DNA from 2 places in the Bradyrhizobium sp. 2S1 genome. Region 1 is predicted to be linked to the other one. Evidence: riboswitches for the same ligand, from Rfam matches in the RefSeq annotation. Region 1 holds a riboswitch; the other holds the start of a gene.
What was found. A riboswitch is a leader RNA that binds a small molecule or an ion and turns the genes downstream of it on or off. The one in region 1 is predicted to bind S-adenosylmethionine.
Positions count from the first base shown of each region.

Region 2: another riboswitch for S-adenosylmethionine. It lies ahead of metX (homoserine O-acetyltransferase MetX); the one in region 1 lies ahead of HAP54_RS05910 (O-succinylhomoserine sulfhydrylase).

Region 1 covers NZ_CP147717.1:1,200,593-1,216,035, reverse strand. Annotated here, with positions in the region: gene pimC (pimeloyl-CoA dehydrogenase large subunit) at 27-1,217, shown strand; gene pimD (pimeloyl-CoA dehydrogenase small subunit) at 1,412-2,557, shown strand; gene HAP54_RS05920 (SDR family NAD(P)-dependent oxidoreductase) at 2,694-3,467, shown strand; partial or broken gene HAP54_RS05915 (IS4 family transposase) at 3,649-4,779, opposite strand; gene HAP54_RS05910 (O-succinylhomoserine sulfhydrylase) at 4,928-6,121, opposite strand; SAM riboswitch at 6,196-6,275, opposite strand; gene HAP54_RS05905 (2'-deoxycytidine 5'-triphosphate deaminase) at 6,398-7,504, shown strand; gene HAP54_RS05900 (hypothetical protein) at 7,646-8,695, shown strand; gene HAP54_RS05895 (MATE family efflux transporter) at 8,814-10,256, shown strand; gene HAP54_RS05890 (SRPBCC family protein) at 10,271-10,726, opposite strand; gene HAP54_RS05885 (VOC family protein) at 10,857-11,216, opposite strand; gene HAP54_RS05880 (helix-turn-helix transcriptional regulator) at 11,274-12,113, opposite strand; gene HAP54_RS05875 (methylated-DNA--[protein]-cysteine S-methyltransferase) at 12,123-12,689, opposite strand; gene HAP54_RS05870 (4-amino-4-deoxy-L-arabinose transferase) at 12,848-14,395, shown strand; tRNA gene HAP54_RS05865 (tRNA-Gly) at 14,494-14,567, shown strand; gene HAP54_RS05860 (DUF3551 domain-containing protein) at 14,600-14,842, shown strand; gene HAP54_RS05855 (LLM class flavin-dependent oxidoreductase) at 15,376-15,443, opposite strand, start outside.
Region 2 covers NZ_CP147717.1:1,723,993-1,739,435, forward strand. Annotated here, with positions in the region: gene HAP54_RS08290 (IS1380-like element ISBdi2 family transposase) at 1-1,047, opposite strand, end outside; partial or broken gene HAP54_RS08295 (helix-turn-helix domain-containing protein) at 1,172-1,327, opposite strand; gene HAP54_RS08300 (MOSC domain-containing protein) at 1,479-2,270, shown strand; gene HAP54_RS08305 (TIGR02594 family protein) at 2,313-2,975, opposite strand; gene HAP54_RS08310 (alpha/beta fold hydrolase) at 3,208-4,080, shown strand; gene metW (methionine biosynthesis protein MetW) at 4,096-4,761, opposite strand; gene metX (homoserine O-acetyltransferase MetX) at 4,758-5,966, opposite strand; SAM riboswitch at 6,052-6,131, opposite strand; gene HAP54_RS08325 (chorismate mutase) at 6,306-7,169, shown strand; gene hisC (histidinol-phosphate transaminase) at 7,209-8,306, shown strand; gene HAP54_RS08335 (prephenate/arogenate dehydrogenase family protein) at 8,311-9,243, shown strand; gene HAP54_RS08340 (hypothetical protein) at 10,256-10,591, shown strand; gene HAP54_RS08345 (serine hydrolase domain-containing protein) at 10,603-11,550, shown strand; gene HAP54_RS08350 (Bug family tripartite tricarboxylate transporter substrate binding protein) at 11,685-12,563, opposite strand; gene HAP54_RS08355 (ATP-binding protein) at 12,846-15,200, shown strand; gene HAP54_RS08360 (response regulator transcription factor) at 15,163-15,443, shown strand, end outside.

The DNA of each region.
Region 1 (15,443 bases):
TAATTCAACTTTCAAAGGAGGATCCGATGGATCTCGCTTTCACCAAGGAAGAGATAGCGTTTCGCGAGGAGGTACGGGAGTTCTTCAAGAACAACGTGCCGCCGGAGACAAGGCGCAAACTGCAGGAAGGCCGCCATCTGTCGAAGGACGAGATGGTCACCTGGTGGCGCATCCTCAACAAGAAGGGCTGGGGCGTCACCCATTGGCCGAAGGAATATGGCGGCACCGGCTGGACCACCGTGCAGCACTACATCTTCAACGAGGAGCTGCAGTCCTATCCGGCGCCGCAGCCGCTCGCCTTCGGCGTCAGCATGGTCGGCCCGGTGATCTACACCTTCGGCAACGAGAAGCAAAAGAAGGAATACCTGCCGCGCATTGCCAGTGTCGATGACTGGTGGTGCCAGGGCTTTTCGGAGCCGGGCTCGGGTTCGGACCTCGCGTCGCTGAAGACCAAGGCCGAGCGCAAGGGCGACAAGTGGATCATCAACGGCCAGAAGACCTGGACCACGCTGGCCCAGCATGCCGACATGATCTTCTGCCTTTGCCGCACCGACAACAATGCGAAGAAGCAGATGGGCATCTCCTTCATCGTGTTCAGCATGAAGTCGAAGGGCGTCACCGTGCGCCCGATCCAGACCATCGACGGCGGCGTTGAGGTCAACGAAGTGTTCTTTGACGACGTCGAGGTGCCTTACGAGAACCTGATCGGCGAGGAGAACAAGGGCTGGGATTACGCAAAATTCCTGCTCGGCAATGAGCGCACCGGCATCGCCCGGGTCGGCGTATCGAAGGAGCGGCTGCGCCGCATCCGCGCGCTGGCCTCCAAGGTCGAGGCCGGCGGCCGCCCGGTGATCGAGGATCCGGCGTTCCGCGAAAAGCTCACCGCGTGCGAGATCGAGCTGAAGGCGCTCGAGCTCACCCAGCTCCGCGTCGTCGCCGATGAGGGCAAGCACGGCAAGGGCAAGCCCAATCCGGCGTCTTCGGTGCTCAAGATCAAGGGCTCGGAAATCCAGCAGACCACCACCGAGCTCCTGATGGAGATCATCGGTCCGTTCGCCGCGCCCTATGATGAGCACGGCGATGCCGGCTCGAACGAGAGCATGGATTGGACCGCGCAGATCGCGCCGAGCTACTTCAACAACCGCAAGGTTTCGATCTACGGCGGCTCCAACGAGATCCAGCGCAACATCATCAGCAAGGCGGTGCTGGGGCTGTAGTTTCCTCTCCCTCTCCCCGCGCTTGCGGGGAGAGGGTTGGGGTGAGGGGCTTCTCTCCGAGCGATGACTGTCGAGAGACCTGTACCCCTCACCCGAAATTCAAGCTGTGCTTGAATTTCGACCTCTCCCCGCAAGCGGGGCGAGGTGAAGAGGGCTCCGGTTTCGGTAACGGCTATTAGTTTAAGGGAACGAACATGGATTTTGATCTGTCCGAGGAGCAGCGGCTTCTCAAGGAAAGCGTCGACGGGCTCCTCAGCGATGCCTACGACTTCGATGCGCGCAAGAAGTACATGAAGGAGAAGGGCGGCTGGAGCAAAGCCCTCTGGGGCAAGCTCGCCGAGCAGGGCCTGCTCGGTCTGCCGTTCGCGGAGACCGACGGTGGCTTCGGCGCCGGCGCGGTCGAGACCATGATCGTGATGGAGGCGCTCGGCAAGGCGCTGGTGGTCGAGCCCTATCTCGCCACCGTCGTGGTCGGCGGCGGCTTCCTGCGCCATGGCGGCTCGGCCGAGCAGAAGGCCAAGTTCATCCCCGGCATCATCGACGGCAGCAAGACCTTCGGCTTCGCGCAGCTCGAGAAGAACTCGCGCTACGACCTCTTTGACGTCGTGGCGACGGCAAAGAAGAAGGGCGCCGGCTGGGTGATCGACGGCGAGAAGTTCGTCGTGCTCAACGGCGAGAACGCCGACACGCTGATCGTGACCGCCCGCACCAAGGGCGGCCGGCGCGACAAGACCGGCATCGGCGTGTTTCTGGTTCCGGCGGACGCCAACGGAGTCACCCGGAAGGGTTATCCCACCCAGGACGGCCTGCACGCGGCCGACATCACCTTCACCAATGTCGAGGTCGGTGCGGACGCTGTGATCGGCGATCCCGAGAACGGCCTGCCCCTGATCGAGCGCGTGGCGGACGAAACCCGCATTGCGCTGTGCGCGGAAGCCGTCGGTGCGATGGACGAGTCGCTGAAGGAGACCGTCGAGTACATCAAGACCCGCAAGCAGTTCGGCGTTGCGATCGGCTCGTTCCAGAGCCTGCAGCACCGCGCCGCCGACATGTTCGTGGCGCTGGAGCAGGCCCGCAGCATGTCGATGTTCGCGACCATGGCGGCGGACTTCGACGATGCCAAGGAGCGTTCGTCCGCGGTCGCGGCCGCCAAGGTGCAGGTCGGCAAATCCTTGAAGTTCGTCGGCCAGCAGTCGATCCAGCTCCATGGCGGCATCGGCATGACCATGGAGGCCAAGATCGGTCACTACTTCAAGCGGCTGACCATGATCGAGAACACGCTCGGTGACACCGACTACCACCTCCGTCGCGTCAGCGAGGGTGGCGGGCTGCTGGGTTGATCGCACGGCATCTACATCAAGATCGTCATGCCCGGCCTTGTGCCGGGCATCCACGTCTTGGCTGCAAACATAAGACGTGGATGGCCGGGACAAGCCCGGCCATGACGGAGCAAGAACAAACAGGGAGGCAACAACAATGAAAAACACCCCGTTCGATCTCAGCGGCCAGGTCGCGGTCGTCACCGGCTCGAGCCGCGGCATCGGCCGCTCTTCGGCGGAGCTGCTGGCAAAGCTCGGCGCCAAGGTCGTGATCTCCTCGCGCAAGGCGGATGCCTGCGAGGAAGTTGCCGACGGCATCAAGAAGGCGGGCGGCGATGCGCTCGTCATCCCCTGCAACATTTCACGCCGCAACGAGGTCGAGGCGCTGGTCTCGGGCACGATCAAGCACTACGGCAAGATCGACATCCTGGTCTGCAACGCCGCGGTGAACCCCTATTACGGCCCGCTGCTCGACATCACCGACGAGGCCTTCGACAAGATCATGGGCTCCAACGTCAAGAGCAACATCTGGCTGTCCGCGCTGGCGATCCCGCAGATGGCCGAACGCGGCAAGGGCTCGGTCGTGATCATCTCCTCGATCGGCGGCCTGCGCGGCTCGACCGTGATCGGCGCCTACGGCATCTCCAAGGCAGCGGATTTTGCGCTGTGCCGCAGCCTCGCCGGCGAATGGGGCCCGAAGGGCGTGCGGGTCAATTGCGTGGCGCCGGGCCTGGTGAAGACCGATTTCGCCCGCGCGCTGTGGGAGGACCCGGACAATCTGAAGCGCCGCACCGCATCGACGCCGCTCCGCCGCATCGGCGAGCCCGACGAGATCGCGGGCGCGGTGGCCTATCTTGCCTCCGACGCGTCGACCTTCATGACCGGCCAGACCATTGTGGTCGATGGCGGCGTGACGACGGCGGCGACGTAGCAGCAGACTGGCTTCACCTCTCCCGCTTGCGGGGGAGGTCGCATCGCATCGGAGATGCGATGCGGGTGGGGGCTCTCTCCACGGAATGAATCGTGGAGAGAGCCCCCACCCCGACCCTCCCCCGCAAGCGCAGGGCTGTCCGGGGAAATTCAACCATAGCAGAGTTCCATCTGGTTGAGGGCGTTCTGCATTTGCGGCGGCTAGGGTTGATTGGCGGAGGCTTGTCGATGCTGGCGAAGGCTCGCCGGGTGAACAGGAACTGGCTGACGAGTTCGGCGAGCCTGAGCGGCAGCATTTTGATGCAGTTGGTCCGCGCGGCAATGCGCAACAGTAGGTAGGCAATCATCGCAGCAAGCACTTGCAGGCGGATTGCATTGTCGTTGGTGCCGAGGAACTTGCGGATGTCGAGGTGCTGCTTGATCCAGCGGAACAGCAGTTCGATCTGCCACCGGCTCTTGTAGAGGGCGGCGATCTCGACGGCCGTTCGGGTCGTATCGTTGGTGAGAAGCGTGATCACGCCGCCGTTCTCCCGCCTGACCTTGATGCGCCGCAGCGGTATCGGCAAACGCGAGTCGCCCTTACTGGTGAGCTTCACCTCGTCGTCGACGATGATCCTGAAGCCGTCCCCCTTGCTGTTGCGGATGGTGCGATGCCTGACCGCGCGTAGCCGGATGCTCGTCTTCGGCCGGGTCACGAAGAAAGCCTTGCTATCATTGATCTTCTGCCACCAGTCGAAACGGCAATATCCCTTGTCGAACACGTAGGTTGTGCCGGCCTGGATCGGAGTCTGGCGACCGATCTCGATATCGTTGACGTTGGCAGCCGTCACCTCGACGCACTTCGGGATATCGCCCTTGGGATCGTAGACCACGTGCAGCTTCATGCCGCGGATGCGGCCGTTCCACACCGCCCAGGTGCAAACTTTGCCAAGCGGGATCGGACTGGCGTCGATCAGGCGCACCATCTCCTTGCCTTCGCCCCGCAACTGCCGGCTTGCCATCGCCGACAATCGTGCAAAGGTTTGCGCAAAAATGCTGGACGGGCGGCGGGTATTGGCATCCGACAGCGTCGAGCGGGACAACCTGCCGGTGCCCAGATGATAGTGATGCTGAGGATTGGCGTTGAAGCCGGTCACCACGGCGCGCAGGCTGTTGTTCCCGCTCAACTGCGCATAGATCAGCGCTACCAGGTGATCCCAGCTCTTGAACGACTTGTCGTAGGCATCCCCGTCCAGACGATCCACAGCCGTCTGAAACTGCCGCCGATTGATCGGTTCAAGCAGCCTACTAAAAATGCTATCGCGAAATCGCATGCTCGGCCTTCTGTGTCTCGACAACCAGAAAAGACCGATTTGCCTCGGTTTTGCCGAGCATGCACCGCGACACAGTGAATCATTCCCCGGACAGCCCTGCCGCAAGCGGGAGAGGGAGCGCAGCCCACCTGGGGCTTCTACCTTGCCCTCAAACCTGCTCCAGCGCCCGCACAAAATCCTCGATCAGATCGTCGGGATGCTCCAGGCCCGCCGAGAAGCGAATAAATCCTTCGCTGATGCCGAGCTCGGCGCGGGCTTCCGGCGCCAGGCGCTGATGCGTCGTGGTCGCGGGATGCGTGACGAGGCTCTTGGCGTCGCCGAGATTGTTGGAGATGCGCGAGATCTTCAGCGCATTGAGGCAGCGGAAAGCACCGGCCTTGCCGTCCTTCACCTCGAAGCCGACCAGCGTCGAACCGGCGCCCATCTGCTTCTTCACCGTCTCGGCCTGCGGATGATCGGCGCGGCCGGGATAAACCAGTCGCGTGACCTTCGGATGCTTGGCCAGCGCGTCGGCGATCTTCGCCGCGTTTTCGGTCTGGGCGCGGACCCGGACGGGAAGCGTCTCGAGACCCTTCAGCAGCACCCAGGCGTTGAACGGCGACAGCGACGGACCGGTCTGGCGCATGAAATTATGGATATGCTCGGCGATGAAGGCTTCCGACGACAGGATGATGCCGCCGAGGCAGCGGCCCTGGCCGTCGATATGCTTGGTCGCGGAATAGACCACGACGTCGGCGCCGAGCGACAGTGGGCTCTGCCAGATCGGCGTGGCAAACACATTGTCGACGATCAGCCGGGCGCCGCCGCTATGCGCGATCTCAGCGATTGCCGCGATATCGAGCACGTCGAGCGTCGGATTGGTCGGGCTCTCCAGGAAGAAGGTTTTCGTATTCGGCCGCAACGCGCGCTGCCACTGGTCGAGATCGAGGCCGTCAACCAGCGTCGTCTCGATGCCGTAGCGCGGCAGCAGGTCCTGCACGACATAGAGGCACGAGCCGAACAGCGCCTTCGACGCCACCACGTGGTCGCCGGCCTTCAGCGGCGCGAGGATCGCGGTGGTTACCGCGGCCATGCCGGTCGCGGTCGAGCGCGCGGCTTCGGCGCCCTCGAGCTCGATCATGCGGCGCTCGAACATCGCAATGGTCGGATTAGAATAGCGCGAATAGATGAAGCCGGGGTCCTGGCCCTTGAAGCGCGCCTCGCATTGCTCGGCGCTGTCGTAGACATAGCCCTGGGTGAGAAACAGCCCTTCCGACGTCTCCCCGAATTGCGAGCGCAGCGTGCCGCCATGGACGAGGCGGGTTTCGGGACGAAAGCGGGCGGTAGCGTTGGATTCAGACATGTGACCTCCGAGGTGGCCATTCCAAAGAAAATGGCCACAAAAAAACCGGCCTGGAGAAACCTCCACAAGCCGGGATCACACTGTCCCCGGCCTGTTTAGCGACTTATTTAACGTGGCTGCAAGCCGGCCGGCTCAAATCACCACGGGATAAGTGCAGCTGATATTCCCTCGCGCCCTTTCCGTCAAGACGGTCATCGGATAACCCGTAAAAGCCCATATTTTGGGGCTTGATGGCCGCTCAGAGGTTGATTTTGGGCCATCCCGAGGGACCGCGCCGTGTCGTTCACGCTGGAAGAAGAATCGAACGGAATTCTGCCCGACCGCATGATCGCGGAGATGGCGGAGGCCGGCCTCATTCTGCCCGCCTACGACTTTGTCGAGAGCCAGATCCAGCCGGCGAGCCTCGATCTCCGCCTCGGCGACATCGCCTTTCGGGTGCGGGCAAGCTTCCTGCCGGGGCCCGACGCCACCGTCGCCGAGCGGATCGACCAGCTGAAGCTGCACGAGATCGATCTCTCCGACGGGGCGGTGCTGGAGACCAATTGCGTCTACATCGTCCCGCTGCTGGAAAGCCTGGCGTTGCCGCCGGAGATCGTGGCCGCGGCCAACCCGAAGAGCTCGACTGGACGGCTCGACGTCTTCACCCGCGTGATCGCCGACGGCACCCGCCGCTTCGACATGATCGGCGCCGGCTATCACGGCCCGCTCTATGCCGAGATCAGCCCGAAGACGTTTCCCGTGCTGCTGCGCGAGGGCTCCCGCCTCAGCCAGGTCCGTTTCCGGATCGGCGAGGCGACCTTGACGGCCGACGAGCTCGACGCGCTGCACGCCGCTGAGCGGCTGGTCGACGCCGACAATGCCGATCTCACCCACGGCGTCGCGCTGTCGGTCGATCTCTCCGGCGAGAGCTCGGGTGGCTTTGTCGGCTATCGCGCCAAGCGCCACACCGGCGTCGTCGATGTCGATCGCCGCGGCGGCTATGCGGTCGACGACTTCTGGGAGCCGATCAAGGCGCGCTCCGACGGCAGCCTCATTCTCGATCCCGGCGAGTTCTACATCCTGGCTTCGAAAGAGGCCGTGCAGGTGCCGCCGGACTACGCCGCGGAGATGGTGCCGTTCGATCCGCTGGTCGGCGAATTCCGCGTCCACTATGCCGGCTTCTTCGATCCCGGTTTCGGCTATGCCGGCGCCGGCGGCAAGGGGGCGCGCGCCGTGCTCGAAGTGCGCTCACGCGAGGTGCCGTTCATTCTCGAGCATGGCCAGATCGTCGGCCGTCTCGTCTATGAACGCATGCTCGAGCGCCCCGATGCGCTCTACGGCCAGCGCATCGGCTCAAATTATCAGGCGCAGGGCCTGAAGCTCTCAAAGCATTTTCGCGTGTAATTCCGTAGCCCGGATGAAGCGCAGCGAAATCCGGGGCCGCTGTATCCGCGGATAGATCAACCCGGATTGCGCTTCGCTGCATCCGGGCTACGATTGCGCGCGCGAGGCTTGATCTCGCCAACAAGAACAGCGGGAGCGAACATGACCGGAGAGCGGGATGCGCGCGAAGCGCAGTGGCGAAAGTGGCGCAGCGTCGCTGATCTCTATCATGCCTTCTTCACCGGGCTGATCCTCACCGTGGTGACGCGGCGCGGCACGGCTGATGCTGCCGAATTCGTCTTCCGCGTGTTTCGCCGCCAGCAGCAGGAGCGCTTCCTGCCCGGCTTGAAGAAGCTCGGCCTCGATGGCCTGCCGCCCGCGGTCGCGGCCGCGCAATATCACTATCTCTCGAACTGGATCGGCGGCGTGCACGTCGAATACATGTACGAAAGCGATCGCAAGGCCTGGATTCGCTATCCGCCGCCGCGCTGGATCTGGAAGGGAACCGCGATCTGCGGCGTGCCCGGCGAGGTCTCGCGCGCGATGCTGCGCGGCTGGCACGCCAACAATGGCGCAGCCCTCGGCGATCTCCGGCTCGGCTTCGTCTGCACCAAGCAGAGCGTCGACGGCCAGGACGGGCTCGAAGGTTACTATTGCGAGTACGATCATCCGCTCGAGCTCGACCAGCGCCTCATCTTCGCGCGCCATCTCGAGGCGCCGTTGTTTGATCCGAACACTGCACCGGCGCTGCCGGTCGATAGTTGGCCAAAGCCGCGGCTGGAAAAGGCCTATCGCAACTACGCGATGGAATATGTGAAGACGGCCGCGCCCGTCATGGTGCAGGTGTTCGGCCCGGAGGATGCCAGCTATCTGCTGCACCTGACCGGCAGACTGATTGGCATGCAGTATTATGACGAGGTCGCGCAGGCGCTCGGCGCGGGCAGGGGCGGCGCCAGCGAGTTCGTCAGCTTCCTGCGTATTCTGTTCGAGTCGCAGGACGATCTGGCCGAGATCAGCGAGTCCGAGGGGCAGTTCGAAATCCACCAGCAGGGTTGGAAGCTGATGGCCGACGTGGCCGATTATCACCCGGCCTGCGCCAGCGTCCTGACAGGTCTGTTCGAGGGGCTGGCCGCCGGCTGCGGGCGGCATATTCCGGTGCATCTGAAGCCGAATGGCGCCGCCGGCGCGCCGCTGATCTGGTCTGTCGGCTAGCGTCAGGGTTCACCTGCAATCACGCAGGCCCCCCTTGCGTCCTGCGCACGTGGAATCCGCGTTCGCCATGGTAGGGAAACACCATGGCGCGGCTCCCAGATCGCGCGTGGGAGTGGAAATGTCCGACCTCGGCCTCGCCGAAATACCGGTCGACGAACATGAGCGGCCGCTGCCGCCGCCGGTGACCAGGCCGGCGCGTAACGCGCTGCTTGATGGGCCGATCCTGAAGACGTTGTTGTGGCTCGCCTGGCCGAACGTGATCGCGCTCTCCGCCGGCACCTGCGTCGTGATCGCTGAAACCTCCTATATCGGCCGGCTCGGCGTCGAGTCGCTTGCGGCGATGGCGCTGCTGTTTCCCTGCGTGATCCTGACCATGACGATGTCCGGCGGCGCGATGGGCGGCGGCGTCGCATCCGCGATCGCACGCGCGCTCGGCGCCGGCGAGGTCGAGCGCGCTTCCACGCTGGCCATGCATGCGCTGCTGATCGGCCTGGCCTTTGGCCTGACCTTCATGCTCGGCATGCTGATCTTCGGTCCGCGCCTGCTCGAACTGCTCGGCGGCCGCGGCAATGTGCTGGCGCAGGCGATCGCCTATTCGCAGATATTCTTCGGCGGCGCGATCCTGCCCTGGCTGATGAACACGATGGCCGGCATCCTGCGCGGCACCGGCAACATGAAGCTGCCGTCGACCATGATCCTGTCGTCGGCGGTGTGGCAGATCATTCTGGGCGGCACGCTCGGGCTCGGCCTCGGTCCGGTACCGCAATTCGGCATGCGCGGCGTCGCCGCGGGCTCGCTGATCGCCTATTCGATCAGCATCAGCGTGATGGGCTGGTATCTGTTTTCGGGCCGCGCCCGCGTGAGGCCGAAGCTCAAGGGGTTGCGCGTGCAATGGGCGATGTTCATCGACATCCTCAGGGTCGGCGCCGTCTCCTGCTTCTCGCCGCTGCAGTCGGTTTTGACGATCTCGATCTTCACTCACATGCTGGCGCAGTTCGGCACCGCGGTGCTCGCCGGCTACGGCATCGGCGCGCGGCTCGAATTCATGCTGACCTCGGTCGCGTTCGCGGTCGGCATCGCCTCGGTGCCGATGATCGGCATGGCCGTCGGCGCCGAGCGCGTCGCGCGTGCGCGGCGCATTGCCTGGACCGCGGGCGCGCTGTCGTTCCTGTCGGTCGGCGCGGTCGGCAGCTTCATCGCCGTCTTCCCCGACCTCTGGGTCAATCTCTTCACCAGCGATCCGCATGTGCGGGCGACCAGCCACCAATATCTCTCGACCGCGGCGCCGATGTACGCCTTCATCGGCCTCGCGATGTCGATGTATTTCTCCTCGCAGGGTGCCGCGAAGGTGCTCGGCCCGGTGCTGGCGCAGACCGCGCGGCTGATCTTCATCGGCACTGGCGGCTGGTGGCTGTCGACGCATGAGGCGAGTGCGCAAAACTTCTTCACACTCGCCGCCGCCTCGATGGGCGTGCTCGGCGTGCTCTCGTGCCTCAGCGTGATCCTGACGCGCTGGGGCAAGTCCACGCCGGTCGTCGAGGCGCAGCCGGCGCTGTCGTAGGAGCATTAGATCCGTCATCCTGAGGTGCGAGCGAAGCGAGCCTCGAAGGATCGACGGCCCCGATGTTTCGGCGTGCGCTCGCGGAGACAGCTGGGCCGTCGACCCTTCGAGACGAGGTCCATCTGCGCGTCCATATAGGGCGCGACCTCGTGCGGCAGTACGTCCGCGATCCACACCATCCGGCAGCGCCCGTCGCCCTCGGCAAACACCTGCGCCGAGGCGGAGTGCTGCTTCAGCCGTTCGCTCGTGATCGCATAGACCAGCCGCTGCCGTTTGTCGTCGCAATCGACCAGCGTTTCGTGCGCCACGGTGCCGTTGGCGAAGGTGACGGTGCGGACGTCGCCATTGAGTTGCGTGTCGGTCACGAAGCCCGGCGCGAGCCGCGTATGCAGCGCGCCGAAATCGCGCAGCGCGTCCCAGACGTGGTCGGCTGGCGCGTCGATCGGGATGTCCTTGTAGATGGAAGCCATGGTGTTGATCCTTTCAAGAGGGGACGTCATTGCGAGGAGTGAAGCGACGAAGCAATCTATGCTTCCTCACATGCGGCGCAGTGGATTGCTTCGCTCCGCTCGCAATGACGGCGGAGCTTGTGGCGCGCGCTTACGTGGACACCGCCTCGACATTGTTGCCGTCGGGGTCGAGCAGGAATGCCGCGTAATAGGTCGGGCTGTAATCCTTGCGATGGCCTGCCGCGCCATTGTCCTTGCCGCCGGCCTTCAGGCCTTCGGTGTGGAATGTCTTGATCGCGTCATGGCTCGGCGCACGGAATGCGATGTGCGCGCCGCCTTGGGCCGTGCCCTTGTGCAGATGCAGCCAGAGCGCGGGTTCGCCTTTTGGCCCGAAGCCCGCGCCGCTGTCGTCGCGCGAGCAGAGCACAAAGCCGAGCGGCGCCAGTACGGCGGTGTAGAAGTGAACACTGGCGTCGAGGTCGGCAACGCGCAATCCGATATGGTCGTACATGATAGAGTCTCCAGTCGTTGAGCGCGCCATGAGACGCGCGGACCGGATGAACCCTAGCTATTGCAGTGCAAGGCGTTCTTGGAAAATCTTGCGGTCGCCGCGGGAGGCCTGGCGGAATTTCAGCGGCGAGGCGCCGGCGGCGCGGTGGAAGCTGCGCACGAAATTGGAGAGATCGCCGAACCCGACATCATAGGCGATGTCGGTGATCGGGCTGTCGTCGTCCGCCAGCCGTCGTGCCGCATGGCGCAGCCGCGAGCGCACCAGATATTGATGCGGGGTGACGCCGAGCACGGCAGAAAACAGCCGCAGGAAATGGAACGTGCTGAGCCTGGCCTGCTCGGCGGCATCGTCGAGATCGATCTGATGGTGCGAATTGGCGTCGATCCACAGCACGGCCTCGACAGCGCGGCGGCGATCGCGCAAGCCGGCGGTGAGGGGCTTTGCCTTGCGGTCGGACACCAGCTCGACAAGCCGGCTGGCGAGGAGGTGACCGATCTCGTCGAGACCGACGTCGCTGTTGCCACCTGCCGCCGTTTGGGCGAGCTCTCCGATCACCATCAATTCGGGCAGCGGCGGCACCGAGCCGATCTGCCAGACCGCTGCGCGGTCGCCGATCGTCTCGACCAGCTCCGGGTCCAGGAAGAACGACAGGCATTCGTCGCCGACCACATGGTCGTGCGTGCAGGTGTATTCGTCGCCGGGATGGCCGACCAGGATCGAGCCCGCCACCAGCTCATGGAAGCGGTCGCGGCAATGGCAGCCGAAGCTGCCGCTGCGCACATAGGACACCGAATGGCAGGCGAACTGCTCGACGAACGGCTTGTCGCCCGGCTCCGCCGTGCAGCGAAACTCGTTCACCGTGATGCGATCGCGCTGCAACAGCGTGGTCCGGGTCATACCCCAGATTTAGGCTTGCGGACGCGGCCGTGCAACGGGCAGCAGGGTCTTGCTGGTGGTCGGTTGGGCGCCTTCGATCGAGAGCAGCCGCCGCTTGGAGATGCTGCCGCCGCTCGGCGAGATCCGGTCGGGATAGTTGCCTGCCTCGAGCACGCGGTGGCAGGGCACAATGATCATGAAGGGATTGCGGCCGAGCGACTGCGCCACCGAATAGACCGCGCCGGATGCGCGCAGGCCGCCCGCCACCTCGTCATAGGTCCGGGTCTCGCCGCGAGGAATGCTGCGGACCGTCTCGTAGACGCGCTCGTTGAAGGCCGGGATGCCGGCCATGTCGAGCGTAACGCCTGCGAGATCGCCATCGCCGCCGCGCAAGGTCGCTGCGATGCCCTCGATCGCGACCGCGATCTCTTCGGGAGGCCGCATCTCGCGTGCATCGGGATAGTGCTGGAACAGCCGCTTGCGGGTTTCGATTTCGCGGAGCTCGGGAAGCTGGACGCCGACCACGCCCAGCTCGCCCCATGCGATGCCGCACCGGCCGATTGCCGTGTCGAAAATGCTGTATCCACGCCCCGCCACGACGCCACCAACCCCCACCGACGCGATCTTAGCATCGCCGCCGTCCGGCGCAGCTGGAATCTTGACGTTTAGTTAAGCATGTCGCGGCCGGCTCTGTGTGACCCCGCCAAATCCCAGTCACCCATCTTAAAGGCTTTGCCCGCTATCTGGTCGCCAACATGCTGCTCCACGATACGATCGGCGGAACGATGACGAGCACGAGCGCCGATACCGCGCCCGACAGCAAAGGCATGGTCGGGAGAGCGACCGGGCGGTTTCACCCGCTGATCGCATTGCTGTTGCTGGCGCTGGTCGTGCGCCTTGCGGCCGCCGTCTGGCCCAACGTGATGTATCCCGACGAGATCTTTCAGTATCTCGAGCCGGCGTGGCGGATGCTCGGCCATGACGGCATTTTGACGTGGGAATGGCGTGAAGGCATTCGCGGCTGGTTGCTGCCGACATTGCTGGCCGGCCCGGTCGCGCTGGGTGACGCGATTGCGCCTGATGGCCCGGGCGCCTTTCTGGTGCCGCGTCTGGTCGCTGCATCTGCGTCGCTATCGATCGTGGTGAGCGCCTGGTTCTTTGGCGCACGGATCTCGCGAACCCATGCCGTCGTCGCGGGTTTCGCTGCCGCGATCTGGTTTGAATTGATCCTGCTTGCGCCACACACATTGGGCGAGCCGTTGGCGACGGCGCTGATCGTACCGGCGGCGCTGCTGGTGACCGATCGCCCGTCGCAGCTTCGTCTCGCGATCGGCGGCGCGTTGCTCGCCTTCGCCTTTGTCTGCCGCTTCCAGTATGCGCCGGCCATCGCCGTGCTTGCGCTCGGCGCCTGCTGGACACACTGGCGCAACCTGATTCCGCTGGTCGCCGGCGGGCTTGCCGCGCTGTTGCTCGCCGGCGCGATCGATCTTGCGCATGGTGCCGTGCCGTTCGCCTGGCTGATCGGCAATATCAAGGAAAACCTGCTGCACGATCGCGCGACCGAGTTCGGCGTGACGCCGCCTTCGGCCTATCTCATCAACTTCCTGATCGTGTGGTCGGTGGCGATCGTGTTGCCACTCGCCGCAATCTGGCGCGGCGCGCGGCACGCGCCGCTGCTGCTGGCCGTCGCGGTCGCAAACCTCGTCTTCCATAGCCTGATCGCACACAAGGAATACCGCTTCGTGTTCCTGTCGGTGGTGCTGTTCGTCATCGTCGCGGCGCTTGGGTCGGCCGATTGGGTGCAATGGCTGCGCACAAAAGGCGGATGGCGCCGCGGGGCGTTGCCGATCGTCATGGGCGGTTGGGCCTTGCTCTCGGTGGCGCTCGCCGGCGCCAGCGAAGGAATGCGCGACTATTGGACGCGCGGCGTCGGCGCCGCGCAGCTCGCCGCCGAACTCCGCAGCGATCCGCAGATGTGCGGTCTCGCGCTTTACAACGTTCGTTTCCAGCTGTTGCCGGGACGGGAACGATTGGTCGGCCCGGTGCCGCTCTATGCGCTTGCGCCCGCCGATCCGCTTGCCGAGTTGATCCTGCCGCCGCTGTTGCAGGCGACCAAGCCGGCCTTCAACCGCATCCTTGCGCGGCCCGAGGCCGCCGGCGATCTGCCGGTGGATTTTTCACGGCAAAGCTGTGCCCGAGTCGGCACCGCCGATGCCTGCATCTACGCACGCAGCGGCGCCTGCAATGCTGCTGCCGCCGCGTCCTTTGTCATCGATGACGTGCTCGTGAGGATGGGCCACTAGCGGCGGCGGGCTTGAATGCACGCTTGATCCTCCGCCTCCGCCCGGGCTATGGTCCGGCAGGTCGCGCCCGACAGGGGCGACCTCAAGCAATTGAGATCGCGGGCGTAGTTCAATGGTAGAACGGCAGCTTCCCAAGCTGCATACGAGGGTTCGATTCCCTTCGCCCGCTCCAATGTATTTCGCGGTGATAGCAGGAGACCTGATGTGAAGTTGCTTGGAGCGCTGCTGCTTGCGCTAAGCGCGCTTTGCATGACAAAGTCGGCGTCTGCACAAATGTATGACCCACGCTATCCGGTCTGCATGCATGCTTACGGTTCGTTGATCGGCGACCGAATGGACTGCATCTTCGCGTCGCTGGATCAGTGCCAGGCGGCCGCCATGGGGCTTCCGGCGACCTGTCTGATCAACCCTTATTACGCGCCAAGATCGGTGCGCCCTTACAGGTGAACGGTAACTTTTTCCGCGCGTATTCGCGAGCACCATTTGAGATCAATGCATGGAATGGTGGCACTACGCGCTCTTTGCGATCGTTCTGATCGGGTGCGCATTTGTGGTTCGCGGCCGTCGCGGCAAGAATTCGAAAGAGGACCAGGAACTGAACCGGCGGATTGACGAGCGCGTCGATCGCCTCGATCTCACTCGCCGCAATCGCGACAGGGATTCCTGACCGAGATTCGCAGAGCCAATCCGCAGGCAGGCTTCCCGCGATGATCCCGGGATAATACGGCGATCTGTTCACGCAACGTGCGCGTCTAACGAACTGTACTCAACCTGTTCTTCTCACAGCGCGCACTTATGTTTCCGTAGTTCTCCGCGTTTGAGAACGAAGTTCCGCCGGAACGATCTCGCCGGTTCCCGCATTGGCCATATAGAACCGGCCATCCTCCGGCGAGAACGGTCGGTTCAAGCCCGCGGCGGATCGTCCCCCTCTCAACCACCCCTGGAAGACGGCCGCCGCGGGTCCTGATCCCGCGGCAAGCTCAGCGCCAGCCCAAGGCGGGTGCGATCTGAGTCAAGATCGTCTCGATCACATGCGCGTTGTAGGCGA
Region 2 (15,443 bases), 520 kb from region 1:
CTTGATCAGATTCTCGGCTTGGCCGCGCGCGCAATACAGGCTGTCGTAGATCCACTCGGCCGAGCCGACATCGAGGCTGGTGACGACGAAACGGATGTCGAGGCCGAGCATCGTCGCCTCAATACGGGCGACGGTACGCCGTTCGCGATCCCAGGACTTGGCCTTGTGGCGCGTCTCGGTATAGCCACGCAGAACCGGCAGGTTCTCGATGGCGCGTCGCGTGCGGATGTCGTCGGCGGCCTCGTCGAGTTTTCTGGCGAGCGGCTTGGTGCCGGACAGACCGAAGATGTAGTCGATGCCGTTGGTCTCGCACCACGCCATTGCCTCCGGCCGGGCATAGTGCCCGTCGCCACGGAACGTAATTCGCGTGTTGTGCCACCGCGTCCGGATATGCCGTATCAGGCGGCGCAGGTGGGCCCGCACCTCGACGCCGCCCGGCGTCTTGCCGGGCCGCAGCACGACCGCCACGGGCCGGCTCTTCTCCGTGTCGTAGACGTGGATCGGCAGGAAGCAGCGTTCGTCATAATGAGCGTTGAACAGCGAGAGCTGCTGATGGCCGTGGACGACATCGCAGGTATCATCGATGTCGAGCGTGACGGATGCCGGCTCGCGCGGGTAGCTATCCATCCATGCGTCGACCAAAGTGTAGGTCAGTCGGATCACGTCGCGCAGGCGCGGAGCATTCTCCAGCCGCGACAGCGTCGGTTGGGAACACAGATCGCGACCCGTGTCCGGCAGCCGTCCGCAGGCCAGCTTGAATGCGGGATCGGACCGCAGATGATCGAGGTCGTCGGCGTCCTCGTAGCCGCAGCAGATCGCGAACATGCGCGCGCGGAACATATCGACAAGGCTGTGCACGACCCGCGTCGGATCGCGCCGATCCGGGAACACCCGGGCCAAATTGTCGGCCAAGCCGAGACGCCGCTCGGCCATCGCCAGAAGCATCACGCCCCCGTTCGAGGTCAGCCGACCGCCATCGAAGGCAGCTGTGACTTTCTTGGCGTGAACGGCTGGAAACGAGAAGGGCAGAATCGTATCATCGGTCATGGCGGGCCTGGTGTTCGCGGCTGAAGGTGATGGGGTTGGCTTTGCAACCGAATCCTACGCCGCATCAGCGCTTTACACCACGCTCGCCAGCCTCTCAGGCGCACTCTGACGAATAAGACGGGTTAGGAACGATGTCGCCAACTTCCTTGAGGCGACCGCGCCAGCGGATCGCACTGGCCGCGCTGACACCAAAGCGCTCAGCAGCCTGTCGACAGGACATGCCACCGTCAATCGCGGCTATCACCCTTTGACGAAGATCAACCGAAAGCGCCCTGGCCATACATGCTGGCCTCCCTCGCCAGCATGCAGCTTGAATCTGACTCGCGCCGTTTTGGGAATCCCCACCCGATTCATTCCGGTCGGAAAATGCTCTAGCTGCCTTACTAATGGCGGCGGTTCTCCTCGCGCGCCAAACAGGCTAGAGCGGGCGGATGGACAATACGCAAGCTTCCTCCGCCCGGATCACAGGCATCTATCGCTACCCGGTCAAGGGACTCACGCCCGAGCCCCTGCCCCGTACCGAGCTCAAGATCGGCCAGACGCTGCGCTCGGATCGCCGCTACGCGATCGAGAACGGCCCGAGCGGTTTCGATCCGTCGGCGCCGAAATGGTTGGCGAAGCCGCATTTCCTGATGCTGCAGCGGGACGAGTGGCTGGCGCCGCTGCGCACCCATTTCGACGATGACAGCCATGTGCTGACGCTGCGCCGCGACGGCGCGATGCTGGCCCAGGGCGATCTCGAGACCGAAGCAGGGCGCGCGGCGATCGAGCGCTATTTCGCCGACCGTCATGCCAGCCAGATCAAGGGACCGCTCAAGGTCCGGGTCAGCCCGGGGCACAGCTTTTCCGACGTCCCGCGCAAGGTGGTCTCGATCATCAACCTGGCGAGCCTGCGGGCGATCGAGGAGATGGTACAGGCGCCGGTCCATCCGTTGCGCTTCCGCGCCAACCTCTATGTCGAGGGCTGGCCGGCCTGGCACGAAGCCAGCCTGCTCGACCAGACGATTGCGATCGGCAGCGCGCGGGCCAAGGTGGTGAAGCGCATCACCCGCTGCGCCGCAGTCAATGTCGATCCCGAGACCGGCGTGCGCGACCTCTCGGTCCCGAACACGCTGATGCAGCGCTTCGGCAACAATGAATGCGGCATCTACGCCGAGATCATCGCTGACGGTGATGCGGTCGTCGGCGACACGATTGCCGCCGAACAGCCGATGGCTTCGTAGGCTGGGCAAGGCGCGCATGCGCCGTACCCAGCTTTCGACGGATCAGTTGGTCGGCATCACATAAGCGTAGATCCGGCCGCGCGAGACCGGCGCCTCGCGAACACGATGGCCGCTGTTGCCCGAGATCATGATCGGATTGCCCTTGGCATCGACGCCGGTGATGATGCCGACGTGACCGCCGCCGCGGCGGCTCATCACGGCGATGGCACCGACCTGCGGCCCGGAAACGCGCTCACCGTATTTGGCGAACGAGCTCGCCATGTCGGAGCCGGTGCCGCGATAGCCGGTGTGCTGCAGCACCATGTTCATGAAGCGCGCGCACCACAGGCTACGGCGGTCGGTCGGATTGCCGCCGAGATAGCGGCGCGCCTCCGCGACGATGCCGGACGAGCCGAAGCCGCTTGCAGCACTCACGCCGCCGGTGTTGGGCACGGCTTCAATGCCGGGCATCACGGCCGCGTTGGCCTCGGTAAGGGCTGTGGCCTGCGTCAGCGCGCGGCGCTCGGAGCGCGACAGCCGCGCGGCGTGGCGATAGTGATGACGGGCATAGTGCCGCGCGTGATGGCCGGCATGGGCCGAATGCGCGTGACGCGAATGATGCGGACGGGCGGACGCCGGAGCGGCGGAGATCACGGCGAGCGTGAGCGAACACAGAGCCAGTGCCAAAACCCGAAGCGACCGGCGATACGCAAGCAACTGAACCATACTTCTCGAGATCCTCTGTAACACCCCCCGATTCCCCATCGCGTTCCCTTGGGAACGCGGCGGTGGTTTTGAAATTCGGGATGTGGCGAGAGGAAGATTTCATGCGGCGCTGCGGAAACGATTTCTGGGTCATTCCGCGCAAACTCCATGACCAAAAATAATCGGAGCTGCCGCATTGCGGCCGCGATAATTAATTGCAAATCTGAGGCTGGCCAACGAGAGGAGAATTTCAATGCCCCACGCCGTAGCGAAAGATAATGTCCGCCTGCATTTCGAAGAGGCAGGCCACGGAACCCCGATCATCTTCCTGCACGAGTTCGCCGCGGACCACACCAATTGGGAACCGCAGATGCGCTACTTCTCGCGCGGACACCGCTGCATCGCCTATTCCGCGCGCGGCTACACGCCGTCGAACGTGCCGCCGTCTGCCGACGTCTACACCTACAAGCATTTCTACACCGACGCGCTTGCGGTGCTCGACCATCTCGACATCGCGAAGGCCCATTTCATCGGCCTGTCGATGGGCTCCTATTCGTCGCTGCAGGTCGCCCTCAATGCGCCCGAGCGCGCGCTGTCGATGACGCTCGCCGCCGTCGGCTCCGGCTCGAGCCTCGAGAATCTCGAAGCCTTCCGCGCGCAGTGCCGCGCCAATGCCGAGCAATATGAGACCATCGGCTCGGTCGAGGTCGCCAAGGTGACGCGCGAGGCGCCGAGCCGGATTCCGTTCCTGGTCAAGGATCCGCGCGGCCATGCCGACTTCTACGCCGCGCTCGCCCGCCATGATGCGAAGGGCTCGGCCAACACGATGCGCAGCTTCCAGGGTGGCAGGCCTTCGATCTACACCATGACCGAAGCCATCAAGCGCGCAGCCACGCCGGCGCTGATCCTGTGCGGCGACGAGGACGACAATTGTATCGCGCCCAGCATGTTCCTGAAGCAGCATCTGCCGGCCGCCGGCCTGTCCTTCTTCCCGAAGTCGGGTCACGTGCTCAACCTCGAGGAACCGGCGCTGTTCAACGAGATGGTGGAGCGCTTCATCGCGCTGGTCGAGGCGGGCCGCTGGCCGGTGCGCGATCCGAGATCGCTGGTGGCGGCGCCGGTTTGACGCGACACGCACCGATCACTTCCCCTGCCCACCCCGGCTGAGCAGGAACACGCCCTGCTCGCCGAACATGTTCCACACCCACCACGGCAGATTGAGCGGCACCGGGCGGCCGTAGAGATCGAGCGCCACCGCGCGCTCCATCTTGACGTTGATCTCGTCGCAGAGCTGCACGAAATCCTTGATGGTGCAGAAATGGATGTTTGACGTGTCGTACCAGCTTGCCGGCAAATTCTCGGTGCGCGGCATGTGGCCGCCGATCAGGAGCTGCAGCCGCATCTTCCAGAAGCCGAAATTCGGGAACGAGACGATCGCGCGCTGGCCGATGCGCAACAGATTCTCCAGCACCACCTTCGGCTGCCGCGTCGCCTGCAGCGTCTGCGACAGGATCACGTAGTCGAAGGCGTCATCGGGATAATTGACGAGGTCGGTGTCGGCGTCGCCCTGCACCACCGCCAGCCCCTTGGCGACGCAGCCGTTGACGCCCTCGCGCGACAGCTCGATGCCCCGGCCGTCGATGCCGCGGCTCTCCAAAAGCTGCAGCAATTCGCCGTCGCCGCAGCCGACGTCGAGCACGCGCGAGCCCGGCCGCACCATGTCGGCGACCAATAGATGATCGGTGCGATAGCTGCCGGTTCGCTCGGGCGCGACGCCCGGCAACGGCAATGTCTGCTGCATGCTCATGATTGGCCGCCGCCGCCGTTCAGTCCGCGCGCCTTGCCTGCGGCCTGCAGGAAGGCGCGGGAGATCTCCAGGAATTCGGGCACGTCGAGCAGGAAGGCGTCGTGGCCCCTGTCGGTCTCGATCTCGGCGAACGACACCCGTGCGCTCGACGCGTTCAACGCATGCACCAGCGCACGCGATTCCGAGGTCGGAAACAGCCAGTCGCTGGTGAACGACACCACGCAGAAGCGCGTCTTGATGCCGGCGAACGCCTTCGCCAGCACGCCGCCATGGTCGCCGGCGATGTCGAAATAGTCCATCGCGCGGGTCAGATAGAGATAGGAGTTGGCGTCGAAGCGCTCGACAAAGGACGAGCCCTGGTAGCGCAGATAGCTCTCGACCTGGAAATCCGCATCGAACGAGAAGGTCGGCAGCTCGCGGTCCTGCATACGCCGCCCGAACTTGCGGTGCAGCGCCGCGTCAGAGAGATAGGTGATGTGCGCAGCCATCCGCGCAACCGCCAATCCGCGATGCGGATGCGTGTCCTCGTCGACATAGCGGCCGCCGCGCCAGTCCGGATCGGCCATCACGGCCTGGCGGCCGAGCTCGTGGAACGCGATGTTCTGCGCCGAGTGGCGCGTCGAGCAGGCGATCGCGAGCGTCGCGAACACGCGGTCGGGATAGGCCGCGGTCCATTGCAGCACCTGCATGCCGCCCATCGAGCCGCCGACCACGCAGAACAGCGTCGTGATGCCGAGCCGATCGATCAGCATCGCCTGCGCGCGCACCATGTCGGGGATCGTGATGATCGGGAAATCAAGCCCCCACACCTTGCCGGTCGCAGGATTCAGCGACGCCGGCCCGGTCGAGCCCATGCAGCCGCCGATTACGTTGGAGCAGATGATGAAGTATTTTTCGGGATCGATCGGCTTGCCCGCGCCGACCATAGTGTCCCACCAGCCGGGCTTGCCGGTGACGGGATGGGTGTTGTTGACGTGCTGGTCGCCGGTCAGCGCGTGGCAAACCAGGATCGCATTCGAGCGGTCGGCATTGAGCTCGCCATAGGTCTGGTAGGCGATCTGGAATGGCGCGAGATCGATGCCGCAATCGAGCTTCAGCGGCTGGTCCATCCCGAACTTCGTCAGCAATGACGACGGATGATCGGCCTCATGGGCGCGATCATCGCTCTGGGTTTGTGGGCTCGATATCGGACGCACATTGCTCATCTAGGCGACCCTGCCTCCGCGCGGGAGGGCTCGACGGACCTCAAGCCAATAAAAAATCCGGCCTGAACAAAGGTTCGGCCGGGAGCTGATAAGGTCCCCGGCCTGTTTAGCGAGTTGTTTAACGTGGCTGCAAGCCGGCCGGCTCAAATGACCACGGGACGCAGGGAACGTAGTCCCCGGCTCCCCCGCCGTCAAGGCAGCCAGATCCCCGGCCGATTGGTTAACCGAATGCGCAAGGCACGCCTGCGACGTTTCTCTTTGCTTTCGGTGGCTGTCTTTTCTAATCAGGGACCCTGTCTGACGCGGCATCGGGCCGCGCGGACAACAAGGTTTTAGAGCATGTCCAAGCCACCCCCGTCGCCGCCCTCGCTGCAGGAGCTGCGCAAGGAGATCGATGCGATCGACGAGCAGGTTCACCGCCTGTTGATGGCGCGCGGCGACATCATCGACCGCCTGATCCAGGTCAAGAAGACCCAGGAAGTCGGCTCGGCGTTCCGCCCGGCGCGCGAGGCCAGCATGATGCGCGAGCTGGTGCAGCGCCATCGCGGCATCCTGCCGCTCGACACCATCGAGAGCATCTGGCGCGTCATCATCTCGACCTTCACTTACGTTCAGGCGCCGTTCGCGGTGCATGCCGATGTTTCCGTCGGCGAGTCCGCGATGCGCGACTCGGCGCGGTTTCACTTCGGCTTCGTGGTGCCTTACGTCTCGCATTTCAGCGCGCAGGCCGCGGTCGAGGCGGTGGCAAAATCGAAGGGCGACCTCGCGCTGGTCTCCGCGATCGCGAGCCGCACGCCGTGGTGGAACGCGCTGGAAGCCGATGGCGCACCGAAGATCATTGCGCGGCTGCCGTTCCTCGAACGCGCCGATCATCCCGCCGCGCTGCCGGTGTTCGTGATCTCGCGGGTCGCCGACGACGCCATGGTGACCGAGGTCGAGATGTGGAGCGTGCGCGTCTCCGGCTGGAACGCCGATGTCGCTCGCGCCCTGGCGCCGCTCGCCGAGATCGTCGCGGTCCCCGACACCGCCTTCGACGGCGCGGCGCTGCTGGTCTCGGTCGCGGGGCAAGACCTTAAGAACAAGGGCTTCGAGAAGATCAAGTTCGCGCTGATCGAGGCCGGCGCCTCGGTCCGCTCTTCGGCCCTCGTCGGCAGCCACGCAACGCGCTATACGGTGCCGACTAACGGGTCGGCCAGGACTTGAAGTAAGAGCTAGCCGCCCGTTGTAGATCCGGAGTTGATAATGTCCCGCCCCGTGCCGAACCCCGGCATTCTTGATATTGCGCCCTACACGCCCGGCAAGAGCCCGGTGCCGGAACCGGGCCGCAAGGTGTTCAAGCTGTCCGCCAACGAGACGCCTTTCGGGCCGTCGCCGAAGGCGATCGCGGCCTACAAGGCCGCGGCTGACCATCTCGAGGACTATCCGGAGGGCACCTCGCGCGTGCTGCGCGAGGCGATCGGCCGTGCCTATGGCCTCGATCCCGACCGCATCATCTGCGGCGCCGGCTCCGACGAGATCCTCAATCTGCTGGCGCACACCTATCTCGCACCCGGCGACGAGGCGATCTCGACCACGCATGGCTTCCTGGTCTACCCGATCGCCACCATGGCGAACGGCGCCAGGAACGTGATCGCGGCCGAGACCAACTTCACGGCCGATGTCGACGCCATTCTCAAGGTGGTGACGCCGCGCACAAAACTGGTCTGGCTCGCCAACCCGAACAATCCGACCGGCACCTATCTACCGTTCGACGAGGTGAAGCGCCTGCGCGCGGCGCTGCCGTCGCACGTGCTGCTGGTGATCGACGCCGCCTATGCCGATTACGTCTCGCGCAACGATTACGAGCTCGGCATCGAGCTGGTCGCGACGACGGACAATACGGTGGTGACGCACACCTTCTCGAAGATCCACGGCCTTGCCGCGCTGCGGGTCGGCTGGATGTTCGGCCCGGCGCATATCGTCGATGCCTGCAACCGCATCCGCGGTCCGTTCAACGTCACGACGCCGGCGATGCTGGCGGCGGTGGCGGCGATCGAGGACTCGGCGCATGTACAGATGTCGCGGACCCACACCGAACAGTGGCGCAACTGGCTGACCGAGGAGATCGCCAAGCTCGGATTGAAGGTGACGCCGAGCGTCGCCAATTTCGTGCTGATCCATTTCCCGACCGACAAGGGCAGGACCGCGGCGGAAGCCGACGCCTATCTCACGCGGCGCGGCCTCGTGCTGCGCGCGCTCAACAATTACAAGCTGCCGCATGCGCTGCGCATGACCATTGGCACCGAAGAAGCCAACCGCCTCGTGGTCGAGGGGCTGCGCGACTTCCTGGCCGGAAAGTGACATCGTGACCACCGCTCCGCTCTTCAACCGCATCGCACTGATCGGCTTCGGCCTGATCGGCGGCTCGATCGCGCGCGGCGCCCGCGCGCAGGGGCTGGTCGGCGAGATCGTGACCACCGCGCGATCGGAGAAGACGCGCGCGCGCGTCGCCGAGCTCGGCATCGTCGATCGCGTCGTCGAGACCAATGTCGAGGCGGTCAAGGATGCCGACCTCGTCATCCTCTGCATCCCGGTCGGCGCCTGCGGCCCGGTGGCGGCCGAGATCGCTGGCCATCTGAAGCCCGGCGCCGTTATCTCCGACGTCGGCTCGGTGAAGGGCGCCGTCGTCAAGGACATGGCGCCGCATCTGCCGCAGGGCGTGCACTTCGTGCCCGCGCATCCGGTGGCCGGCACCGAGCATTCCGGGCCGGATTCCGGCTTCGCCGAGCTCTTCATCAACCGCTGGTGTATCCTGACGCCACCCGAAGGCACCGACCCTGCCGCGACCGACCGGCTGCGCGCCTTCTGGGCCGCGCTCGGTGCCAAGGTCGAGATCATGACGCCGGATCATCATGACCTCGTGCTCGCGATCACCAGCCATCTGCCGCATCTGATCGCCTACACCATCGTCGGCACCGCCGACGAGCTGGCGCAGGTGACGGAATCCGAGGTTATCAAGTTCTCCGCCGGCGGTTTCCGCGACTTCACCCGCATCGCAGCCTCCGATCCGACGATGTGGCGCGACGTGTTCCTCACCAACAAGGACGCCGTGCTCGAAATGCTCGGCACCTTCACCGAGGACCTGTCGAAGCTGACCCGTGCCATCAGGCGCGGCGACGGCGAAGCGCTGTTCGACCACTTCACCCGCACCCGCGCCATCCGCCGCGGCATCGTCGAGACCGGCCAGGATTCCGCGGCGCCGGATTTCGGCCGCCCGCATGCGAATTTGAAGAAGTAGGATCACGCGTACCGCTTTCTCCACTTCGTCGTCCTGGCGAAAAGCCAGGACCCATAACCACCGCATTCGGTGATGAAGGGGATCGTGGCCCCAGCGTCGCGCAACAATTCAGATTTGGGGTAATGGGTCCTGGCTTTCGCCAGGACGACCATGAGGATGGTTCTCGATTCAATCTGTCAAACAGCCTGTTCGGTGTCATCACCCGCGCATGCGGGTGATCCAGTATTCCAGAGACGCCGGTGCTGGAGCCGAAAGGCCGCGGCGTACTGGATCGCCCGGTCGAGCCGGGCGATGACAGTGTGGGTGGGGACACAGCTTCGCGTTCTCGCGACATGATTTGTCCGAGCTTTGCGTCTCGTCTCGTCTCGCCCTCTCCTCAAACAGAGGGCGCAGGGAAAGCCGGGTGCCGATCGCACCCATGGGTCCCGCGTAGTAAAAAACGCGGGAGGTAGGACCACAGGTGTAACCGGAAACATCCCGGCTTTCCCTGCGCGATGGTTTTACGGCTTACTTCGTGCCCTCCCCGGCGAGACTGGGCTTGTTTGTCACCGCCTTCGCAAGACGCAATTGCGTCTTACAAGGGGACACCGGCCACTAGGGCGTCAGGACCACACGACTTCACCGTCCGCTTCACACGCATTCGTCGACTGCGCGCTCGGCGTCCACCGCATCTCACCGCAACACCCGTGACGATGCGCAGCGCCCCTCGATCGGGTGAGACGGGCGAACCATACACCGAGTTGTTTTTCTGATAAAGCGAAATATTTTCAGCGCGTGGGCTTGACAGGTTTTGCTGAGTTGCCCGTCGGGTTGTTTTGTCGCAGCCAGATCGCGCCGTCATGGCACGATCCGGGACCTGTCCTCATAAACATCGGCGCCCGAGGGCGAGGCGGAAAGTCGTCTCGCTCTCCCGCAATCGTCGGCTATTGCCCCGAAGCGGACTTGGCGCCAGTCACCGCCGAAGCTCGTGTTGACCCCTGCCGAAAGGGGCCCCTTATGGTAAAACTATTTCATGTCTCAATTTGTCGTCTGCTCGCGAAACGCCAAGTCGACGGTCCTCAATATCAGCCGTCGAGCCTTGCTCGCGTTCATAGGAAGCCTCGTTGCCCTCCCGATTTCACGTGCTCAGGACAATGCGGCCTCAGGCAGCAGCAACGATTTTGAGCATCGTATCCAGCGCATCGTGAATGCCCTAAGGCCTGCTATCGCCGACGCCAGCGGTCGTCCGATGAGGCTTGCTGATCGGATGAACGAACTGCACGTTCCTGGCGTCAGCATCGCCGTGATTCATGGCGGCGGAATCCAGGCCCGCGGGTCGGGGCCGCCACCATCGGTGGTCCGCCTGTAACGCCTGAAACGTTGTTCCAAGCGGCCTCAATCAGCAAACCGGTTACCGCTGTGGCGGCGCTCGCATTGGTTCAGGCCGGGAAACTCGATCTCGATGGCGACGTCAATCTAGCCCTTAAGACCTGGAGAATTCCTGTTAACTCGTTCACCGATCAATCAAGGGTTACACTTCGAAGCCTGCTGAATCATTCGGCTGGTATAACCGTTCCCTATTTTCCGGGATATCCTGCAGGTGCACCCGTTCCGTCACTCGGCGAGGTTCTCAACGGCGCGCCGCTGTGGTGTCGTGCCCTAGCCCGGTTCGAGCTGTCAGCGCATGATTGGTTTGCACTATGCGCGCCTGCAAACACCGCGCCTGTCATTGTCGATCACGAGCCCGGCGCCAGGTTCGCGTATTCTAGCGGCGGCTATACTATAGTGCAGCAATTGCTCATCGACGTAACTGACAAGGCGTTTCCAGAACTGCTTGAAGAACTTGTCCTCAAGCCGTTCGGAATGACCCACAGCAGTTTCCTCCAGCCGCTGCCCAAAAATGTCGCTCAAAATGCCGCAACACCCTATCGAGCGAGCGGAGCGCCGGTACCGGGAGGTCCCCATACCTATCCGGAATTGGCTGCCGCGGGATTGTGGACGACCCCTACCGACGTCGCGCACTTTGCGCTGGGTGTGCTGGACGCATGGACCGGCCGCGACACATCCGTGTTGTCTCAGGCCACGACCCTTCAAATGCTCACACCGGGTCTTGGCGATTATGGACTGGGTCTGATTGTTCGCGGAGTCTCGCCGCATCGACGATTTCAGCATAGGGGCGTCAATGATGGATTCGTCAGTTCGATGATCGTGTTCGAAAATGGTGATGGCGCCGTTATCATGACGAACGGGGCTCGCGGTGGAGAACTGGCCAGCGAGCTCATGCAAAGTATCGCAGCGGAATATGATTGGCCGGATGGCCAGCCCTAGGATGATTCCGCCAATCAACATAAGCCGGCAAGCGTTGGGTTGATTGGTCGGAAGCGATCCGGGCGTTGACCGTGTCTCTTTGAATGTCCGTTGTTGGAGAGGAAGCGGACGCGACCAATTTACGAGTCCACGTCCTACGCCGGCGGCAGGCCGAGCGACTGGGCGGCCTCCATCCAGCCCGGCAATTCGCGCTGATACAGCGCGTTGCTCTCCTTGAAGCCGATCGCCGGCTCCAGCACGAAAGTGTTGAGAACCTCCTTCACCTTGGCATCGTCGTTGGCGGCGACGCAGAGTTCGGACAGTCGGTCGACGATCGGCTGCGGCGTGGCCTTCGGCAATGCCCAGCCCGAGAAGCCGCTCAAGGTGAAGAATTTCGATGTCGCGCCTTGTTCCGGCAGCGTCTTGATCTCCGGGATCGCGGCGACCTTCTTGGAGTGCACCGCGAACACTGTGCCGCGGCCGCTTTGCAGCGCGGATTGCGCGGCGGTGTAGCTGCCCATCGCGACATCGAGCGTGCCTTCCGCGAGCCCGGTCCACATCGGCGCTTCGCCGCGATAATGGATCGGCTCGATCGTGAGGCCGTATTGCTTGTTGAGCTCATTGATCGTCATGTGCGGCGCCGAGCCCGCGCTGTAGGTGCCGAAATTGACCTTGCCGCTGCTGCGCGCATGGGCGACGAAGTCCGCCAGCGTCCTGACGCCGAGCTTCGGGTTCGCGACCAGCGGCAGCCCGGCGCCCGGGATCACGCTGACCAGCGTCAGGTCCTTGTCCATGTCATAGCCGGGGTTCTTCATCATCGCCCGGTTCATCACATAGGTGGCCGAGATCGAGCAGAGGATGGTGTGGCCGTCGGGCGCGGCGCGCGCGACTTCCGCTGCGCCGATCGAGCCCGAGGCGCCCGCCTTGTTCTCGATGACGACGGTCTGCCCGCCTGCGGGGTAGCTGCAGATCATGCGGATCTGCCGCGACGGCCACGCCGCCTGCGCCGACGCCCGGCGCGACAGCAAAGGCATCGCGGCAGCCGCCGCGCCGGCAGCGACGACGTGACGGCGACTGAATTTCACCAAAGCGATTCCCTCCCTGAATTTTCAACGAGGTTATCGCATCGTCCGGCGACAGCGACGGGACAGATTGGCGCAGCGGGCGCGTCGGGCCGGACGCGACAGCCGACAGGCAGACGACCAGTCGGCGATTGTGTACGATAAGGCTCCTGCACCGCTCTCCACCCGTGATAGGATGGGTCCGATACAGACTAGATCGATGCAGCCCGGTGCGACGTCTGGAACGGTTGCGGGATGGCCAAGCGGACGAAGAAGAAACAAGCTCAGACGGGATCGCTCGCCCCCACCACCCGATCTCCAACCCCACGCTTACAAGGCCGCGAGCAGGACGTTGCTCTTATCGATCGGTTGATCGACCGCATCGATCAAGGTGGATCGACGCTCATTATCAGCGGCGAGCCCGGAATCGGGAAATCGACCCTGCTCGAAATCGCCAGGCAGCGAGCCGATGAGCGCGGCTTTTCGGTCCTCAGCATGGCTGGCGTCCTGGCCGAAGTTCATTTGCCGTTCGCAGCGCTCGAGCAGGCATTGCGGCCTCTGATGAAGCAGGCCGCGCGCCTGATTCCCCGGCAACGGTCGGCGCTGCTGGCCGCCTTCGGCATGCATGACGACGCGGGTCCGCCCGATCTCTTTCTGGTGGGGCTGGCGGCGCTGTCCCTTCTCACCGAACGCGCAACGCGCGGGCCCATCCTACTTGTTGCCGACGATGCCCAGTGGCTGGATCAGGCAACCTACGAGGTGTTGGCGTTCATCTCGCGGAGGCTGAGTTCGGACCCTATCGTTCTGCTGCTGGCCATGCGCGATGGTTTCAATCGTCCGTTTGGAGATGCCTCCACACTGCGGCTGCATCTTGCCGGACTTGATCGCGTCGATGCCGAGCGCCTGCTGGACGCCAACGCACCGGGCCTGTCGGCCGATCTGCGCGGCCGCTTCCTCGAACAGGCTGCCGGCAACCCGCTGGCCCTTGTCGAACTGCCGCGCGGCGAGCGGGCAACGGAAGCGCGCGATGCACCGTGGCTTCCACTCACGGAGCGTCTGGAACGCGCCTTCTCGAGCCGCGTGTCGGACCTTCCAGATTGGACCCGAACCCTGCTGTTCGTGGCGGCGGAAAATGACGGAACTTCGCTGTACGAAGTTCTGCATGCCGGCGAGGCGGTATTGGGCGTGCGGGTCGGGGTCGACGCCCTGGCGCCGGCTGTCGCCGCCGGACTGATCGAGGTCGACGCCACTGACGTACGTTTCCGCCATCCGCTGGTTCGCTCCGCGATGCATCAGGCGGCTGAGCTGGCGACGCGTCAAAAAATTCACGCAGCGCTGGCGAGGACCATTCAGGATCAGTTGGATCGCCAGCTATGGCATCGCGCGGCGGCGACGATCGGACCGGACGACGAACTGGCGGACGAACACGACCGTATGGCGACCCGGGCATTGCGGCGGGGCGCCGTTGCCATGGCGATCGCGGTTCTTGAAAATGCGGCCCGACTGAGCAGTACGGCGAAAGCCAGGAGCGACCGTCTGCTGCGGGCTGCCGAACTTGCAGCCGATCTGGGACAACCAGATCTCATGGAACGTCTGCTCCGCCAGGCCGACGTCGATGAAAGCGACCCGCTCACATCGGCCAGGATCGGCTGGTGTCGCGAGATCGGCCAACCTCCGGCGATCGATGATCCCGCAAAGATCCCGGCCCTGCTTGGATTCGCCGCCCGGGCCCACGCCGCAGGCGCCACGGGTCTGGCAGCCAATCTTCTTTGGCGTGCCGCGCAACGCTGCTGGTGGAGCAGTGCAAGCGACGAACTCCGCACCAGGGTTTTTGTTGCGGCAGACCGGCTGAAGCTGCCGGCGAGGGATCCTCTTCTGCTCGCGATCTCCGCCTATGTCGAACCGCTTCGCCACGGCGGTGACGTGCATGTCAAACTCCACGAGCTTTCCAGAGCAAGGGATGGCGATCCAGTCGTTGCGGGAATCCTGGGAAGCGCTGCGAATGTCATCGGCGCCTTCGATCTCGGCACAGGCCTGCTCGCCGGGTCCAGTGCCGCGCTACGCGCACAGGGCCGGCTCGGCGATCTTGCGCGGGTGCTGTTCGCGCAGGGTTGGGCCGAAATGGAAGTCGGCGACTGGACGAGTGCGACGAGGGAGGCCGAAGAATCGGTCCGGCTTGCCGAAGAGACAGATGGCACCTTGTGGATCGCGGCGGCCACGATCCTGAAGGCGCACCTCGCCGGAATGCAGGGCAATCTGGAGCAATCCGAAGCGCATGCGGCGCAGGCGGAGCGCCTGGTCGTATCGATAGGCGCCAGCTTCCTGCTCGCAATGCTGCAGCTCGCGCGTGGCATTTCCGCGATCGCGCGCAGGCCGGCACTGGGAGGCCTGTCAACATCTGCGACGTCTGTTCGCACCTGCCGATCCAGCTTTCAATTCCGGTCTCCAGTTCTTCGGACTTGCGGATTTCGTCGAATCCGCTGTGCTCTCTGGCAACGCCGAAACGGCCCGTGCAGTGGTCGACGAAATGGAGCGTGGATCGGCCCCGACGCCGGTCCCCTGGGTCGAAACCATGCTCCACTACAGCAACGCGCTGCTTGCGGCACCTGAGGATGCCGAACAGTCCTTCTTGCGCGGTCTCGGGCCGGCTGCGAAAAGATGGCCATTCCTGCGAGGACGGCTTCTTCTCGCCTATGGCGGCTGGCTGCGCCGGCAGCGGCGTCCCGCCGACGCGAGGGCCCCGCTGCGCGAAGCTCGCGACATCTTCGACGCACTCGGTGCTTCGCCCTGGAGCGACCGCGCGCGGGAGGAACTACGTGCTTCAGGGGAAGCCTGCCGCCGGCGGACCGAGCA